4 regions of the Streptomyces sp. NPDC093801 genome follow, and region 1 is predicted to be linked to each of the others. Evidence: riboswitches for the same ligand, from Rfam matches in the RefSeq annotation. Region 1 holds a riboswitch; each other region holds the start of a gene.

Region 1 (4,145 bases):
TCAGCATGCCCTTGACCGGCTTGGCCGTCAGGGACTGCGCGTACGAGGTCCAGCGGACGGTCATCGGATCGGGCCGGGAGACGTCCCCGGCCAGCACCGGCGGGCGGACGTAGCGGGTGCCGTAGGACTGGACCCAACCGTGCTGCGTGGCGAGGTAGCCGGTCAGCTGCTCCGCGAAGTACTGGACCATGTCGTTGCGTTCGGGCTCGCCGTGCACCAGGACGTCCAGACCGGTCTTCTCCTGGAAGGAGATCACCTCCTCGATCTCGCCCTTGATGCGGGCCTCGTACCCGGCCGGGTCGATCCGTCCGGCCCGCAGGTCGGCACGGGCCGCGCGCAGTTCGTCGGTCTGCGGGAACGAACCGATCGTGGTGGTCGGCAGCAGGGGCAGACCCAGATGGGCCCGCTGGGCGGCGGCGCGCTCGCCGTAGGGCTGGGCGCGGCGGCCGTCGGCGTCGGTGACGGCCGCGGTACGGGCGCGGACGGCCGGGTCGTGCGTGATGGGGGAGGCTGTCCGGGAGGCGAGGGCGGCCCGGTTGGCGGAGAGCTCACCGGCCACCGCCGCGGTGCCGGACCTGAGGCCCTTCGCGAGGGTCGCGATCTCGGCGGCCTTCTGCCGGGCGAAGGCGAGCCAGCGCACGATCTGCGGGTCGACGTCCCGTTCCGCGGCGGCGTCGAGCGGGACGTGCAGCAGGGAGCACGAGGCTGCCACGTCCACCCTGTCGGCCAGGCCGAGCAGGGTCCCGAGGGTGGTCAGGGACCTCTCCAGGTCGTTGACCCAGATGTTGCGGCCGTCCACGACCCCGGCGACCAGGCGCTTGCCGGGCAGTCCGCCCACGGCCGCGAGGTCGTCGAGCTGAGCGGCGGCCGGGCCGGTGAAGTCGAGGGCGAGGCCTTCGACGGGCGCCTTCGCCAGGACGGGCAGGGCCTCCCCGAGCCGGTCGAAGTAGGAGGCGACGAGCAGCTTGGGCCGGTCGGTGAGTGCGCCCAGGTCACGGTAGGCGCGGGCGGCCGCGTTGAGATCGGCCGGGGTGCGGTCCTGCACCAGGGCGGGCTCGTCCAGCTGCACCCACTCGGCGCCGGCGGCACGCAGGGCTGCCAGGACCTGGGCATATACGGGCAGGAGCCGGTCGAGCAGGGTCAACGGCTGGAAGTCCGCCGCCACGCCGGGTGCAGGCTTGGCCAGCAGCAGGTAGGTGACAGGACCGACCAGGACGGGACGGGCGGTGTGACCGAGGGCGAGGGCCTCTCCGAGCTCGGCGACCTGCTTCGCGGGGTCGGCGGTGAAGACGGTGTCCGGCCCCAGCTCGGGGACCAGGTAGTGGTAGTTGGTGTCGAACCACTTGGTCATCTCCAGCGGCGGCACGTCCTGTGTGCCCCGGGCCATCGCGAAGTAGCCGTCCAGTGGGTCGGCGGCGACCGCGGCCCGGTGGCGTGCGGGGACCGCGCCGACCATGACGGTGGTGTCCAGGACGTGGTCGTAGTACGAGAAGTCCCCGGTGGGTACTTCGGTGAGGCCGGCCGCGGCGAGTTGCTGCCAGGCGGTACGGCGCAGGCCGGCAGCGGTGGCGTGGAGGGCGTCGGCGGTGACGCGGCCCTTCCAGTAGCCCTCGATCGCCTTCTTCAGTTCACGGTTCCCGCCCTGACGGGGGTAGCCGTGGACGGTGGCACCTGCTGCCGCTGCTGCAGACTGGGTGGTCACGGAGATCTCCTTCGCGAGATGAATCCCTGAGATCCCGATGGGACACGTCAGGCACGAAGGGGTACCGGAAGCGGACGGCCCCGACCCCTACGGCCGGCCGTTCTCGCTCTGTACGCCGACCCGCCCACGAGGTCACCGGGATGTCCGCACACGGAATCGTCCGCGTGCGGGCAACGGGCAGGTCTTCGGACTCGCGGGCACGCAGGCCACTGGGCCGGCACCTACTGGCCGTCGCTTCCCAGGACCTCACGGTCCCAGTGCGTATGACGGCGGTCGTTCCCGCTCACCGCTGCGGGGCAGTCCCGGATTCCCACCGGGTTCCCTCTTACGACGCATCCCGCCTGGCGGACGGGGCGAACCAGCTGCCCGGCCAGCCTAGGCCGTGCGCCCGCTGGGCGACGACCGCCGTCCATTATTCGGACGAGCGAACGAGACACAGCCGCCCGGAGCGCAGCTGGTCACCGAGCAGAGATCGCACATGTTTTCGGCATATTCAAACAGGCGATAACCCTCTCAATGTTGCACGTGTGCCAGCAGGGGGCGAGATGAAGTACGACCTGTCCGACCGCCTCGTCATCGGGATCGCCTCGAGCGCCCTCTTCGACCTCACCGACTGCGACACGGTCTTCCGGGAACAGGGCGAGGACGCGTACCGGTCCTACCAAGAAGACCATGTGGACGACATCCTGACCAAGGGAGTGGCCTTCCCCTTCGTCCGGCGCCTGCTGTCGCTCAACGACCTCGCGGATCCCTCCGATCCACTGGTCGAGGTCATCATCCTGTCGCGCAACGACCCGGATACCGGACTCCGCGTCATGCGCTCCATCGCGGCGCACGGCCTGCACATCAGTCGGGCCGTCTTCCAGCAGGGCCGGCCGTCACACCGCTTCATGCCCGCCTTGAACATGTCCTTGTTCCTCTCGGCCAACGGATCCGATGTTCGGGAAGCGGTGACCGACGGAATGCCGGCGGGACACGTACTCGCGACGGAGCGGGTCGATGACGAAGCCGACCAGGAACTCCGCATCGCCTTCGACTTCGACGGCGTACTGGCCGGGGATTCCTCCGAGCAGGTCTTCCGCACGGTCGGCATCGAGGGGTTCCGCGCGTACGAGGTCCTCAATGTGACCACCCCTCACGACCCCGGACCCTTGAAAGAATTCCTTGCCGGCATCAACCGCATCCAGCGTCGCGAAGAGGAGGAGCGCCACAAGGATCCCGCCTACCAGCCCCGTCTCCGGGTGTCCCTGGTCACCGCCCGGGACGCCCCCGCACACGAACGTGCCGTGCGGAGCCTGAAGCAGTGGGGCCTGCGCGTCAACGACGCCTTCTTCCTCGGCGGCATCGACAAGGCCGCCGTGATGAGCGCCCTCGACCCGCACATCTTCTTCGACGACCAGGTCTCCCACCTGAACGGCACGGCACCGGCCACCCCGAGCGTCCACGTGCCGTTCGGAGTCGTCAACGCTCATCCGTCGGGGCCGGCATGAAACGCGGGCTGTTGCAGCCGGCTGCTGACGGCGGGTCGAGCCAGCTCAGGCAAAGCCTGCCTCGCGTCCGGGCGGCGTGGCTGTCAGTGGTTCCTGTCACGATCGGAGTTCGGACCATCGCATTGCACCGGGGGAATGGGCCGGATCAGAGCAGCGACCCTGCGTGGTCGCGTGAAGAGCGGAGGCCAGCATGCCCAACCGGTACGTAGGGCTCGCAGGCTTCGGCCAGCCACTGGATCTCACGAAGCATGACCTCGGAGTGGCCGGCGGGGCCGTCCTGCTCGAACAACTCCTCAGCGACCGACGGTTGCCCGTGCCTCTTCGCGGGCTCTCGTGCGCGGAGGTGTGCGAGGAGCGGGGCTTCATCGAGCCGATGTCGGTGTACCGGCGGCTTGGCAAGGTCGTCGCCGCCCACATGCGCAGCGCCGCCGAAGACCGGCACCACGGTGGCGGGGAGCAATCCGCGTGAGATTCAGGCCCGAAATGCGGCGGCCCGCCGGGCTGGCGTGCTGGCCTCACCTCCCGTCGGGCTCCCCACTCAATGATGTCGCGGTAGGGGGCATCGACGGAATCATCGTGCCGGCAGTACACCTGTCCCTGCGGCAATGCTTCACCGTCCCCAAGGCCGCGCCACTGCCTCTCGCTCGGCGGGGTGCGGTCGTCCGGCGAAATCAGCTCCTTGTTGCAAGCGCAATCCAGCTGGACCCGCCATCGGTAGTACCGGTCCGGGTCCGGCGCGAAGAACGGCCACAGCACGGGAGGAATCCCCCTGCGTCGCTCGGAATTGAATTCCTCGTACTCGCGCAGGACGGCCGTGCGCCGCTTTGCCCGGCCGGGAAGCCGGCGCGCTTCGGCGGCGGTCGCACACCTGCGGCAGGGTCGGTCACGTTCGAGTCCTCTCGCACAGCGAAACACTGCTGCCGACGCTAGAAACTCTGAGGTCGAACCGCTGC
Region 2 (4,145 bases), on a different contig from region 1:
GATTGGGTCAAGGTGACCGGCGCCTCCAAGGCGGTCCGGCGCAGGGTGGCCGACACAACGCGGCCGATAACGGCGGCCACGGACGGAGAGCCGGCCTTCAACAGCCCAGGCACGAGCAGGGATACGGCGACCAGCGGGAGGCTTGAGCCGGGGCCGCAGACCAGGCCGGCACCACCGATCGACCACGGTGACGCCATTGCCTTCTGAGCAGTGGCCCGGGGTGCCCTTGTCGCGCTCGACCGAGTATGAGATCCGCGTGGAGCCATACGGATCTCGGCGGAGCCGAAGGCCAGAGTGAGCGCCCCGGACCGGAAACTGTGTCAGCGCGGCGCCTTGAGCGTCACGCGTGTGACCCCCGCTTGCGCTTGGCAGTGCGGAGCGCGGTGTAGCCGCCCGCGGTCAGTGCAACTGCCGTGCCCCCGAGGAGCAGGGCGTTGCTGCCGGTGCTGGCCAGAGGGCCGCTCCCGCCACTGGCGGCGGAGCCGTTCGGCACCGTGCCTGTCGTGGAGGCCGGGCCGGCGGATCCGCCCGCGGACGGGGTGCCGCTCGGGGTGGGGGAGGCGCCGCCGCTCGCAGTGCCGGACGGGCTTCCGCTCGGGGTTCCGGAGGGACTCTTCGAGGGGTCAACCGACGGCTTGCCGCTGGGGCTCTTGGAGGGGTCCCCCGACGGCTTGCCGCTCGGGTCGGGGCTCGGCTTCTGGTCGGTGAGGCCGATCTTCGCGAGCGGGACCTGTGCCAGCGCCAGCAGAGCCTGCGGGGTGGACCGGCGCCACTGGTCGCGCCCGAATTCCGGGATGCCGTCGGCTTTGGCCCCGTCCAGTGCTTCGTCGTTGTAGGCGATGGCACCGATCTCTGCCGACGCTGCGCCCGCGTTGGCCGCGCTGATCTGGCGAGCCTTGATCCAGGAAGCAGCCTTGTCCGCGGCCTCCTGGTGGCCCGTGGCCGCCAGTGCCTGGCCTCCCAGGCCCGTGCTGTTCGCGTTGGGGAAGGCAGTGGGGCCGGACCCGATCAGCGAACCGTCGGCCTGCTGAACCTTGGCCAGCCAGTCACCGCCCTTCTTCGCCGCCGAGGCGGCGCCTTCGACACCATCGTCCGCCGCCGCGAGCAGAGCTTGCACGGCCATGGCCGTCGAATCGGGGTCGAGTATCGCGTCGGCACCCTGGGCATCGCAGTTCCCGGTCACCTTCGTGCTGCCGAAGGCGTACGGGTAGAGGCGGAAGCCGCCGGCGGCGCACTGCTGGTCCATCAGGAAGTCGACGGTGCTCTGCGGCACGTCCCCGCTGCGTGCGAGACCGAGGACGGCCAGGGACTGGCCGAACGTGTTGCTGCTGTCCTCGCCAGAGGTGATCTTGTCCTTCACCCGGCCCTTCTCCGCACCCGAGCCGGGCCCTGCGATCAGGTCGAGGGTTTCCTGGCGCAGGTCGTACTTGCCGAACTTGGTGGGGTCCTCCCCGGCAGCCACGGCCGCGTACAGGAGCTTGGCGGTGGCGCCCGACACCCGCTGGCCGGGTTCGCCCCAGGCGTCGTTGCTGTTGTAGTCGCGTACGTGCGTCTTGAGGTTCGCGACGACTTCCGCGGCGGCCTTCTCGTCCGCCCCTGTGGCCTTGAGGGCGATAAGGGTGTCAATGGTCAGGCCCCAGTCGGACTGCCCGGGGGAGAAGCCGGGTATCCCGCCGTTCTCGAGCTCGCCGGCCTGCCAGCGGGCAGCGGCCGTGGCGGTGTCCGGCTGGGGTGCTGCGGCCGCGCTGGGCGTGAGGGTGATCAGGCAGGCGGCGAGGAACGAGCCCCCGGCGCCGAGAGCGGCGCCAATCTTGACCGGTGGTCTGACGCCGAGCATGGCGCAGATCCCTTCGAGAAGAGGCCGGCAACAGGCTCCCGGAGGGCTGTCGCAGGAGGAAACCCTGCCGTGCATTCGGAAACGAATGGGGCAGGGTCCAGGGCAGTTGCCGGGCTTCGTGCTGCAGACCATGACAGTGGGAAGCGGTACACCTACGCAATGGGTGATCCGACTCGTGACAGATGATTTTCTGCCACTTACGGTTGCAGGTCAGTGCCGGATTCACACCGGCTTTCCCCAATTGATAGGCATTCAGTTGTCGTTCCACCTGCGAGTGGAACGACCGCATGCTACGTACTTTTGCGCCACCGCCGCCACCCTTGTCAGGTGCGGTACGCGCCACACGCGCCCGGCTGGACCTGGGGCTGTTCAGCGGGCCGCAGCGATCGCGCGAGCGACCCTGACCGCGTCCGCCGTCGCACGGGCGTCGTGGACCCTGACGGCCCAAGCTCCCTGATAGGCGGCGATCGCGGAGAGCGCGGCAGTGGCGGCGTCCCGCCCGTGTGCGGGTGGCGGTGTGCCGTCCGCGTTCGCCAAGACGTGTCCGAGGAATCTCTTCCGGGAGCCCGCGACCAGTACGGGACGGCCCAGCGAGCACACCTCGGCCAGGCCGGCGACCAGACTGAGGTCGTGCTCAGCTCGTTTGGCGAAGCCCAGCCCCGGGTCGACCACCAGCCGCTCCAGAGGGATGCCGGCGGAAACCACAGCCTCGACACGGGCTCCGAGTTCCGTGACAACCTCCCGCACCACATCCTCGTACACCGCGCGGCTGTTCATGTCGTGGCTGAACCCCCGCCAGTGCATGACCACGAAGGGCACGCAGCCGGCTGCCACGGCCGGGACCATGGCGGGGTCTGCCAGGCCCCCACTGACGTCGTTGACAAGGACAGCGCCGGCGTCGATTGCCCGTGCGGCGACAGAAGCGCGCATGGTGTCGACGGACACCAGGACACCTTCGGCCGTCAGGTCCCGAACGACCGGGATGACGCGCCGCAACTCCTCCTCCTCGTCGACGCGGGAGGCCCCGGGGCGCGTCGACTCGCCACCGACGTCGACCAGATCGGCGCCTTCAGCCGCGAGATCCAGACCGTGCTTGACCGCGGTTGCCGTGTCGAACCAGTAACCGCCGTCGGAGAACGAATCAGGGGTCACGTTCACCACGCCCATGACCGCGCACCGGTCCCAGTTCGGCAAACCCGCGACGACGCTTTCCTCAAGGCTGCTCGCGCGCGATGTACCCGTCCGGGCGCTGAACGAACTCATGACGACACCGCCGCGTGGCGGACCAGGTGGCGGCGGTACGCCTCGGGGGTGAAGAAGGCCGGCAACTCACGCGTCGAGATCGACCGTTCGAGGACCTCACGAGCCTCGGAAACCAGTGCGCCGGGCTGTTCTCGGGTCAGGGTGGCGGACTCGTTGTCGATCAGACCGCGCAGTTCCTCCTGGGAGATCAGGCGATGCCGAGTCCACTGCCAGATCCGGGCTCGGGCGATCTCGGCCGTGGCCGTGTCCTCCAGCAGCCCGTCCAGAGCGACGGCCCCCTGTCCGCGTAGCCAGGCATCGAAGTACCGCAGTGCAACAGACACGTTCGACCGAACCTGTTCCCTCGACGGAGGCAGGGTGGAGCGGCGTACGGACAGCAGATCGGCCGCGCTCACCTCCACGTCGCCGAGCGCGCGGTGAATCTGGTGCGGGCGGTCGGCGAGGACTCGATCGAAGACCTTGCGGCAGACGGGTACAAGGGCGGGGTGGGCGATCCAGGCCCCGTCGAAACCGTCTGCGGCCTCCCGTTCCTTGTCGAGGCTCACCTTGGCCAGCACGGCCTGGTCGGCCGCGGGGGCCCTGTCGGGTACGTGGGCGGCGACACCGCCGATCGCGTGGGCGCCGCGCCGGTGGCAGGTGCGGACGAGGAGTTCGGTGTACGCCCTCATGAACGGAGCGGTCATGGCGATCTCGGTGCGATCCGGTAGGAGGAAGCGAGGGTGGTGGCCGAAGGTCTTGATGAAGCTGAAGAGGTAGTCCCAGCGACCGGCGTTCAGGCCGGCGCTGTGCTCGCGCAGTTCGTAGAGGATCTCCTCCATCTCGAACGCGGCCGTGACCGTCTCGATGACGGCGGTGGCTCGGATCGTGCCGCGCGGGATGCCGAGGAGGTCCTGGGCAAGGAGGAACACGTCGTTCCACAGTCGCGCCTCGTACCGGTTCTCCAGCTTGGGGAGGTAGAAGTACGGGCCGGAGCCGCTGTCGATCCGGTGCTGAGCGCAGTGGAAGAAGTAGAGGCCGAAGTCGACCAGGGACGCCGACAGGAACC
Region 3 (4,145 bases), on a different contig from region 1:
GCCCGATCCCGGCCGCAGGCCGCCGCTCAGCAGCCGCATCAGCGTGGTCTTGCCGCTGCCGTTGCGGCCCAGCAGCACCAGCGCCCGCCCCTCGGCGATGGCGAAGTCCACGCCCGACAGCACGGCCGGCCCGTCCTCGTACGCGTACCCGGCGCCGACCAGCTCCACCAACGGGGTCACAGCCCCAGCTCCTTCAGTACGAGGGTCCCCGCGACCAGGACGGCCAGCAGGGCGGCGGCGGCCGCCAGGAACCGCCGGGACAGCGCCGCCGGCGGGACCAGCACCCGCAGCGCGCCGTCGTAGCCGCGCCCCCCCAGCCCCTTCTGGAGCCGGGCGGCGCGGTCGAAGGCCCGGACGAACGAGGTCGCCGCGAGCCCGGCCACCGAGCGCCAGGCGGCCGCCCGCCCGGCCTGTCCGAGCCGGGCCGCCTGGGCCCGGCGGACCTGCGCCAGGGAGTCCAGCAGCAGGAAGCCGATCCGGTACATGACGAGGGCCACGTCGACCACGGGCGCGGGCACCCCGGCCCGCACCAGCCGGGGCAGCACGTCCGAGACCGGTGTGGTGAAGGCGAACAGCAGCACCCCGAGGGAGGCGGCCGAGGTGCGCAGCAGCAGGTCCAGCGCGTGCCGGGGCCCGTCCGGGGCGGGCGCGAGGAACCCGTCCGGGCCGCCCACCGACACCAGCAGCGGCAGCGCCCCGGTGACGCAGAACCCCAGCGGGACCCGGAAGGCCCGCCACAGCTGCCGTCCGGCCACCCCGGCGGGCCCCAGCAGCACGGCCAGGGTCGCGGCGGCCACCAGCGGCCCGCCGGGCCACGGGGGCAGGCACACCGCGGTGACGGTCAGCCCGAACCCCAGGAGGGCCTTCTCCAGTGGATGGCGGCCGCGCCAGCGGCTGCTGTGCGCCGCGACGTCGATGGGCAGCACCGGCTACGGCTCCCGCGTGGGCTCGGCGGGGGCCTGCGCCTGCGCGAGGGCCTGCGCCGCGCCCTGGCGGCGGCCCCTGCGGACCCCGAAGTAGTACGCGAGCACGCCCGCGCCCAGGGCCGCCTGGAGGGCGAACAGCGCGGACTCGATCTCGCCCGAGGGGGGTTCGTACAGCGGGGAGAACCAGGGCTCGTAGTCCGGCTTCAGCTCGGTGATGGCCGACTCCGCCTGGGCGTCGGCGCCCGTGAAGGGCTCCTCCTTGCCCTCGCCGAGCCCCAGTGCGAGCGGCAGCACGGCCAGCGCCGCCACCAGGAGCAGCAACAGGCTGTTGATCTTGGCGTTCCTGTTCATCGGGCGGTCGCCTCCTGCCCGGTCCGCTCGCCGCCGGTCAGCTTCGCGACCCCGAGCCGGACCAGGTCCGACCTGCTCGACTGCATCAGCAGCCGCATCACGAGCACCGTCAGCAGCCCCTCGCTGACCGCGAGCGGGATCTGGGTGAGGGCGAAGATGCCCGCGAACTTCTCCAGGGAGCCCAGGAACCCGCTCGCCGGGTCCGGGAAGGCCAGGGCCAGCTGGACCGAGGTCACGCAGTAGGTGACCAGGTCGGCGAAGAAGGCCCCGAAGAAGACCGTGACCATCAGCGGCGCACCGGACTTCCGCAGCAGCCTGTAGGCCGCGTACCCGGCCCAGGGCCCGGCGATCGCCATCGAGAAGACGTTGGCGCCGAGGGTGGTGAGGCCGCCGTGCGCCAGCAGCAGCGCCTGGAACAGCAGGGTGATCGTGCCGAGCACCGCCATGACGGGCGGCCGGAACAGGATGGCCCCGAGCCCGGTCCCGGTGGGGTGCGAGCAACTGCCCGTGACCGAGGGGATCTTCAGGGCGGACAGGACGAACGTGAAGGCTCCCGACGCGCCGAGGAGCAGCGTGCTCTCCGGGTGGGACTTCACCTCGCGGGTCAGGGCGCGGACCCCGTGGACGACGAACGGGGCGGACGCGGCGCCCCAGGCGGCCGCGTGCAGCGGGGGCAGGAACCCCTCGGCTATGTGCATGAGTTGGGAGACCTCTCCAGCACCTCGTGGATGGACGTACGCGCCCCGGCCGGTCTCCTGGCTGACGGGTACTGCCGCCCCGGCTCCGCCTTCCCGGGTCCGTACGGTCTCCCGTGCGGTCCCAGTGGCTCCCGCAAGGGGGTGGAGCTGGACTTCCCGATCACAGTGGCGAGGGCCGCACCGGTTTTCCACCGGTTTCCCGAACACCAAGGCCAGCTGACCCTAGTCGTCCGCACGGACCGGTATCAACCCGGACCGATCCGGCCGATCGGATGGCCGAATTCCGTTTCCTCCCCCGGACGGGCGCCGAGCGCTGGCGGGGCCGGCGGCCGGCCCGCAGGGTGGGGGCGTGCCCGACTTCGACTACTCCGACCTGTCCGCCGTCTTCGTCAACTGCACCCTCAAGCGCTCGCCCGAGACCAGCAACACCGAGGGGCTGATCTCCAAGAGCCGCGCCGTCATGGAGTCCGCGGGGGCCCGGACCTCGCTGATCCGCGCCGTCGACCACGACATCGCCACCGGCGTCTGGCCCGACATGACCGACCACGGCTGGGAGAGCGACCAGTGGCCGGTGCTCTACAGCCAGATCATGGACGCCGACATCCTCGTGCTCTGCGGCCCGATCTGGCTCGGCGACAACAGCTCCGTCATGAAGCAGGTCATCGAGCGGCTCTACGCCTGCTCCTCGCTGCTGAACGACAAGGGCCAGTACGCGTACTACGGACGGGTCGGCGGGGCGCTGATCACCGGCAACGAGGACGGCGTCAAACACTGCGCCATGAACGTCCTCTACAGCCTCCAGCACCTGGGCTACGCCGTCCCGCCGCAGGCCGACGCGGGCTGGATCGGCGAGGCGGGGCCGGGTCCCTCGTACCTGGACCCGGGCTCCGGCGGCCCCGAGAACGACTTCACCAACCGGAACACGACCTTCATGTCGTGGAACCTGATGCACCTCGCGGCGCTCCTCAAGCGCGCCGGTGGAGTCCCCGCCCACGGCAACCAGCGCTCCGCGTGGGACGCCGGCTGCCGTTTCGACTTCCCGAACCCGGAACACCGCTAGGGAGGGTCCTCAGCAGGTGTCCGGGTGTGCCACGTCCACCACGAGCCGCTCGGGCGCGTGCAGGACGGAGGTGCTGTAGGCGGGCTTGGTCTCGAAGGCGGCGCCGAAGGTCACGTACCCCTCGTAGTCGCCGGTCAGGGCGAGGCCCTTGAGCTTGCTCAGGCCGATCTGCTGGAGCCTGGGCCCCAGGTAGACGTTGTTGCCCGCGTCGTCGTGGCCGGCGGCGGGGTGCAGGCGGATCTGCAGGAAGTACTTCCCGGGCAGCGGCACGGGCTTGCCCGACCCGTCGTAGACCAGCTGGGAGACGGGCGTGACGGTGAACGGGGGCACGGAGCCCTGGAGGTCGACGACGATCCGGTCGTACGTGCAGTGACCGCCCCAGCGGGCGTTGACGACCAGCGGGGTGGCGGAGCGGACGGCCGCCGGGACGGCGGCCGAGGCCGGTGCGGCGAGCGCGAGCCCTGCGGTGAGCAGGGCACCCGTGGCCAGGGCCACGATCCGGCGGCGGTGCGGGTGGTGACGCATGGCGTCCCCCCGATCCTCTGAGACGGGAACCGACTGTCATCCGGTAGGACATTCCCGGGGGCCGTGTGGTTGCACGGGGCGGCCCGGCGGTCTCAGAAGGTCAGCAGCGCGCTCAGCTCGGCGTCCAGGTCGTAGTGGCGGTGCTCCTGCCCGCGCGGGACCAGCTCGGTCATCCGCCGGCACAGCCCGCGCAGGTCCTTGGCCCGCACGGAGACCACGCAGCCGTGCTCGCCGTTGGTCAGGGCCAGCAGGACCCGCGGCTCGGTGCCCGTCCAGCGCGGCCACACCTGTATGTCGCCCTCCCCGGTGGCGGAGGTCTGCCCGTCGATCAGCAGCTCCCGCGAGAACACCCAGCGGGCTATGCGCGCACCGCCGCCCCGGAACTCCACGGCGACCTCGTACGGCCGGTCCGTGCGGTAGACGAAGACGCCCTCCAGGGGGACCGCCGTCGGTGCGGCCTCCAGCCGCATCGGCAGTACACGGTGTTCGGTGATGGCCATGGCGGCTGCCTCTCTTCGCGGGGTAACAGCGCCCCCCGCAGCACGCTAGTGCACCGAGCGCCCCTCACCCGGGGGCCGAAGGTCC
Region 4 (4,145 bases), on a different contig from region 1:
TGATCGAGCACGACCACGCCTCGGGCAGCGCCGACTCCGGCCTCTACGTGGGCCAGTGCAAGCCCTGCAACGTACTCGTCCAGGACAACGTCGCCGACCACAACGCCATCGGCTACGAGGGAACCAACGCCAGCGGACCCGTCTGGGTGCTGCGCAACCGGTTCACCCGCAACCGGGTCGGCATGACCATCGACACCGACTACCAGGAGGCCTACGTACCCCAGACCGGCGGAGTCATCGCCGGGAACCTGGTGGCCGACAACAACGCCCCCGACACCCCCGAGCAGGCCGACGGCGGCTTCGGGATCGGGATCGGCATCGCCGGCGGCCAGCACAACACGCTCCGGCGCAACCGCGTCAGCGGCAACTCCCGCGCCGGCATCGTCCTCACCTCCCACGAGGACGTACCTCCCCTGGGCAACCGGCTCGAAGACAACACGCTGTCCGACAACGAGGTCGACATCACCTACCAGGCGTCCACCCGAGCCCCCGGAGAGGGCAACTGCCTGCACGGCAACACCCTGCGGCGCACCCTGCCCGACGACCTGACCCGCACCGCCCCCTGCCCCGGGGGCAACAGCCGCTCCTCCGCCGCGGCGCCCCCCACCCGCACCGCCCCGCCACCCGCCGGAGTCCCCTTCCTCGACGTCACCCCGCCCCCCGCCCAGCCGCAACTCCCCGGTGCCGGCGACGCGCCCGCCGAACCCGCGCTCCACCTGCCCGGTGACGTCCACGCCGACCGCGTACCCCTGCCCGCACCGGACCTGCTCGCCCCGCGTCCCCGCCGGAGCAGGACCGCACGATGACACCGCCACCCCGCCGCACCCTGCCGCGCCCCTGCGCCTACGGCATCACCCTGGCCCTCCTGACCGTCCTCGGCGTCTCCGCCTGCACCCGGGAGGAGCCGCGCCCCGCGCCCTCCGCGGCCGCCCCACCCGCCCTGACCACCCCACAGGCCGAACTGCTCGCCCTCACCCGGTTCACCAACTACCGGCGCGGAACGGCCCGGGTCAGCGCCGACATCCCCGTCCAAGGGAAGTCCGCCCGGCTCACCGGCCGCCTCGACTGGCGTCACGGGACGGGCCTGGCCCTCCTCCAGATCGACGGCGGCCCCCGCGACCAGGGCCGCCACCTCCTCAGCTGGAACCGCACGACCGTCTCCATGCGGCGCGACTGGACCGGCTCCCTCCCCGCCCGCGCACCCCGGGACGGCTGGACCGAGCACCCGCTCACGGCCCGGACGTCCACCGTCGACACCACGCTCCTCCTCCTGCTCGACCTGGCCGCGAACCGCCCCGACAACGCCCAGCTGCTGCTCCGCAGCGGCGCCCGCCGGCTCGGCTCCGAGCAGGTGGACGGCGTCCCCGTCACGGTTTTCGCCGGCCCGTCCGCCACCCCGTCCCAGGACGCCACCCGGGAATCGTCCCGGACCGTCCCGGGCCGCACCCGCTACTGGATCGACGCCGACGGCCACCTCCGCCGCTTCTCGGCCCACCTCGGCGGCGGCACCGACTGGCTGGTGGCGACCCTGTCCGCCTGACGCCCGCCCCACCCCCCCGGATGTCCCGTTCCACCGTCCGGAACGTGGATATGCCTGTGGGTCCCCTGGATCGAACCCGTAGGCTGGCCCGTGCAGCTGGTTCGCCCCGTCAGCCAGGCGGGACGCGTCGTAAGAGGGAACCCGGTGGGAATCCGGGACTGCCCCGCAGCGGTGAGCGGGAACGACCGCCGTCATACGCACTGGGACCGCCAGGTCCTGGGAAGCGACGGCCAGTAGGTGCCCGCCGGGAGACCGGCAGGCGTGCCCGCGAGTCCGAAGACCTGCCCGTTGCCCGTGCCCGGCCCCATGCCGTGCACGGACATCCCGGTGACCTCGTGGGCGGGTCGGCGTATACGGCGAGACGGTCGGCCACGCGTGCCGCGTGGGGTCGGGACCGTCCGTTTCCGGTACTCCTTCGCACCTTCGGGTCCCATCGGGATCTCAGGGATCCATCGCGCGAAGGAGATCTCCGTGACCACCGAGTCCGCAGCCGCGGCAGCAGGCGCCACCGTCCACGGCTACCCCCGCCAGGGCGGCAACCGGGAACTGAAGAAGGCGATCGAGGGCTACTGGAAGGGCCGCGTCAGCGCCGACGCCCTCCGCGTCACCGCCGCCGGACTGCGCCGCACCGCCTGGCAGCAGCTCGCCGCCGCCGGCCTCACCGAAGTGCCCACCGGGGACTTCTCGTACTACGACCACGTGCTGGACACCACCGTCATGGTCGGCGCGATCCCCGCCCGCCACCGGGCCGCCGTCACCGACGACGCCCTGGCCGGCTACTTCGCCATGGCACGCGGCACCCAGGACGCGCCGCCGCTGGAGATGACCAAGTGGTTCGACACCAACTACCACCACCTCGTCCCCGAGCTGGGTCCGGACACGGTCTTCAGCGCCGATCCGGCCAAGCAGGTCGCCGAGCTCGGTGAGGCCCTCGCCCTCGGCCACACCGCCCGCCCCGTCCTGGTCGGACCGGTCACCTACCTGCTGCTGGCCAAGCCGGCACCGGGTGTGGCGGCGGACTTCGAGCCGCTGACCCTCCTGGACCGGCTGCTGCCGGTGTACGCGGAGGTCCTCGCGGCCCTGCGCGCCGCCGGGGCCGAGTGGGTGCAGCTGGACGAGCCGGCGCTGGTGCAGGACCGCACCCCGGCGGAGCTGAACGTGGCCGCCCGCGCCTATCGGGACCTCGGCGCCCTCACCGAGCGGCCCAGGCTGCTGGTCGCCTCGTACTTCGACCGGTTGGGCGAGGCGCTGCCCGTCCTGGCGAAGGCGCCCGTCGAGGGCCTGGCCCTCGACTTCACCGGCCCGGCCGCCCGCAACCTCGACGACCTCGCGGCCGTCGGCGGACTGCCCGGAAAGCGCCTGGTCGCCGGGGTCGTGGACGGCCGCAACATCTGGGTCAACGATCTGCAGAGGTCGCTGGCCACCCTCGGCACCCTGCTGGGCCTGGCCGACCGGGTGGACGTGGCCGCCTCCTGCTCCCTGCTGCACGTCCCGCTCGACGCGGCGGCGGAGCGGGACGTCGACCCGCAGATCCTGCGCTGGCTGGCCTTCGCCCGGCAGAAGACCGCCGAGATCGCCACCCTGGCCAAGGGCCTGGGGTCCGGCACCGCCGCGGTGGCCGGGGAACTCTCCGCGAACCGGGCCGCCCTCGTCTCCCGTGCGGCGTCCCCCCTGACCCACGACCCCGCCGTCCGCGCCCGCACCGCGGCCGTCACCGCCGCCGACGCCCGCCGCCCCCAGCCGTACGCCGAGCGCACCGCCGCCCAGCGGGCCCACCTGGGCCTGCCGTTGCTGCCGACCACCACGATCGGGTCCTTCCCGCAGACCGACGAACTGCGCGCGGCCCGCGCGGACCTGAGGGCCGGACGGATCGACACGGCCGGATACGAGGCGCGCATCAGGGGTGAGATCGAGGAAGTGGTCGCCTTCCAGGAGAAGGCCGGTCTCGACGTCCTGGTGCACGGCGAGCCCGAACGCAACGACATGGTGCAGTACTTCGCCGAGCAGCTCACCGGCTACCTGGCCACCCGGCACGGCTGGGTGCAGTCCTACGGCACGCGCTACGTCCGCCCGCCCGTGCTGGCCGGGGACGTCTCGCGGCCCGGGCCGATGACCGTCCGCTGGACCTCGTACGCCCAGTCCCTGACGGCCCGGCCGGTCAAGGGCATGCTCACCGGGCCGGTCACCATGCTCGCCTGGTCCTTCGTACGCGACGACCAGCCGCTCGGCGACACCGCCCGCCAGGTCGCCCTCGCCCTGCGGGACGAGGTCGCCGACCTCGAGGCGGCCGGGACCGCGGTGATCCAGGTGGACGAGCCCGCCCTCCGCGAAACACTGCCGCTGCGGTCCGCCGACCGCGCCGGCTACCTGGCCTGGGCCACGGAGGCCTTCCGCCTCACGACCTCCGGTGTCCGGCCGGACACCCAGATCCACACCCACATGTGCTACGCCGAGTTCGGCGACGTCGTGGGGGCGATCGACGACCTCGACGCCGACGTGATCAGCCTGGAGGCGGCCCGCTCCCACATGCAGGTCGCCCGCGAACTCGCCGCCCACGGCTACCCCCGCGAGGCGGGTCCCGGCGTCTGGGACATCCACTCCCCGC

What was found. Region 1 has a riboswitch for cobalamin ahead of metE (5-methyltetrahydropteroyltriglutamate--homocysteine S-methyltransferase). Riboswitches for the same ligand answer to the same signal wherever they lie in the genome.
Region 2: linked by a shared signal. The riboswitch ahead of AB0469_RS05980 (hypothetical protein) and the one ahead of metE (5-methyltetrahydropteroyltriglutamate--homocysteine S-methyltransferase) in region 1 are both predicted to bind cobalamin.
Region 3: linked by a shared signal. The riboswitch ahead of AB0469_RS15895 (energy-coupling factor ABC transporter permease) and the one ahead of metE (5-methyltetrahydropteroyltriglutamate--homocysteine S-methyltransferase) in region 1 are both predicted to bind cobalamin.
Region 4: linked by a shared signal. The riboswitch ahead of metE (5-methyltetrahydropteroyltriglutamate--homocysteine S-methyltransferase) and the one ahead of metE (5-methyltetrahydropteroyltriglutamate--homocysteine S-methyltransferase) in region 1 are both predicted to bind cobalamin.

What each region holds. Positions count from the first base shown of each region.
Region 1 is NZ_JBFBDP010000001.1:356,417-360,561, forward strand. It holds gene metE (5-methyltetrahydropteroyltriglutamate--homocysteine S-methyltransferase) at 1-1,702, opposite strand, end outside; cobalamin riboswitch at 1,882-2,030, opposite strand; gene AB0469_RS01660 (5'-nucleotidase) at 2,248-3,192, shown strand; gene AB0469_RS01665 (hypothetical protein) at 3,383-3,661, shown strand.
Region 2 is NZ_JBFBDP010000004.1:159,103-163,247, reverse strand. It holds gene AB0469_RS05980 (hypothetical protein) at 341-1,837, opposite strand; cobalamin riboswitch at 1,978-2,125, opposite strand; gene folP (dihydropteroate synthase) at 2,207-3,004, opposite strand; gene aceB (malate synthase A) at 3,097-4,145, opposite strand, start outside.
Region 3 is NZ_JBFBDP010000012.1:86,900-91,044, reverse strand. It holds gene AB0469_RS15910 (ATP-binding cassette domain-containing protein) at 1-180, opposite strand, end outside; gene cbiQ (cobalt ECF transporter T component CbiQ) at 177-926, opposite strand; gene AB0469_RS15900 (energy-coupling factor ABC transporter substrate-binding protein) at 930-1,277, opposite strand; gene AB0469_RS15895 (energy-coupling factor ABC transporter permease) at 1,274-1,975, opposite strand; cobalamin riboswitch at 2,005-2,234, opposite strand; gene AB0469_RS15890 (flavodoxin family protein) at 2,325-3,035, shown strand; gene AB0469_RS15885 (hypothetical protein) at 3,045-3,560, opposite strand; gene AB0469_RS15880 (SsgA family sporulation/cell division regulator) at 3,653-4,060, opposite strand.
Region 4 is NZ_JBFBDP010000002.1:329,369-333,513, forward strand. It holds gene AB0469_RS03365 (right-handed parallel beta-helix repeat-containing protein) at 1-806, shown strand, start outside; gene AB0469_RS03370 (hypothetical protein) at 803-1,540, shown strand; cobalamin riboswitch at 1,671-1,823, shown strand; gene metE (5-methyltetrahydropteroyltriglutamate--homocysteine S-methyltransferase) at 2,012-4,145, shown strand, end outside.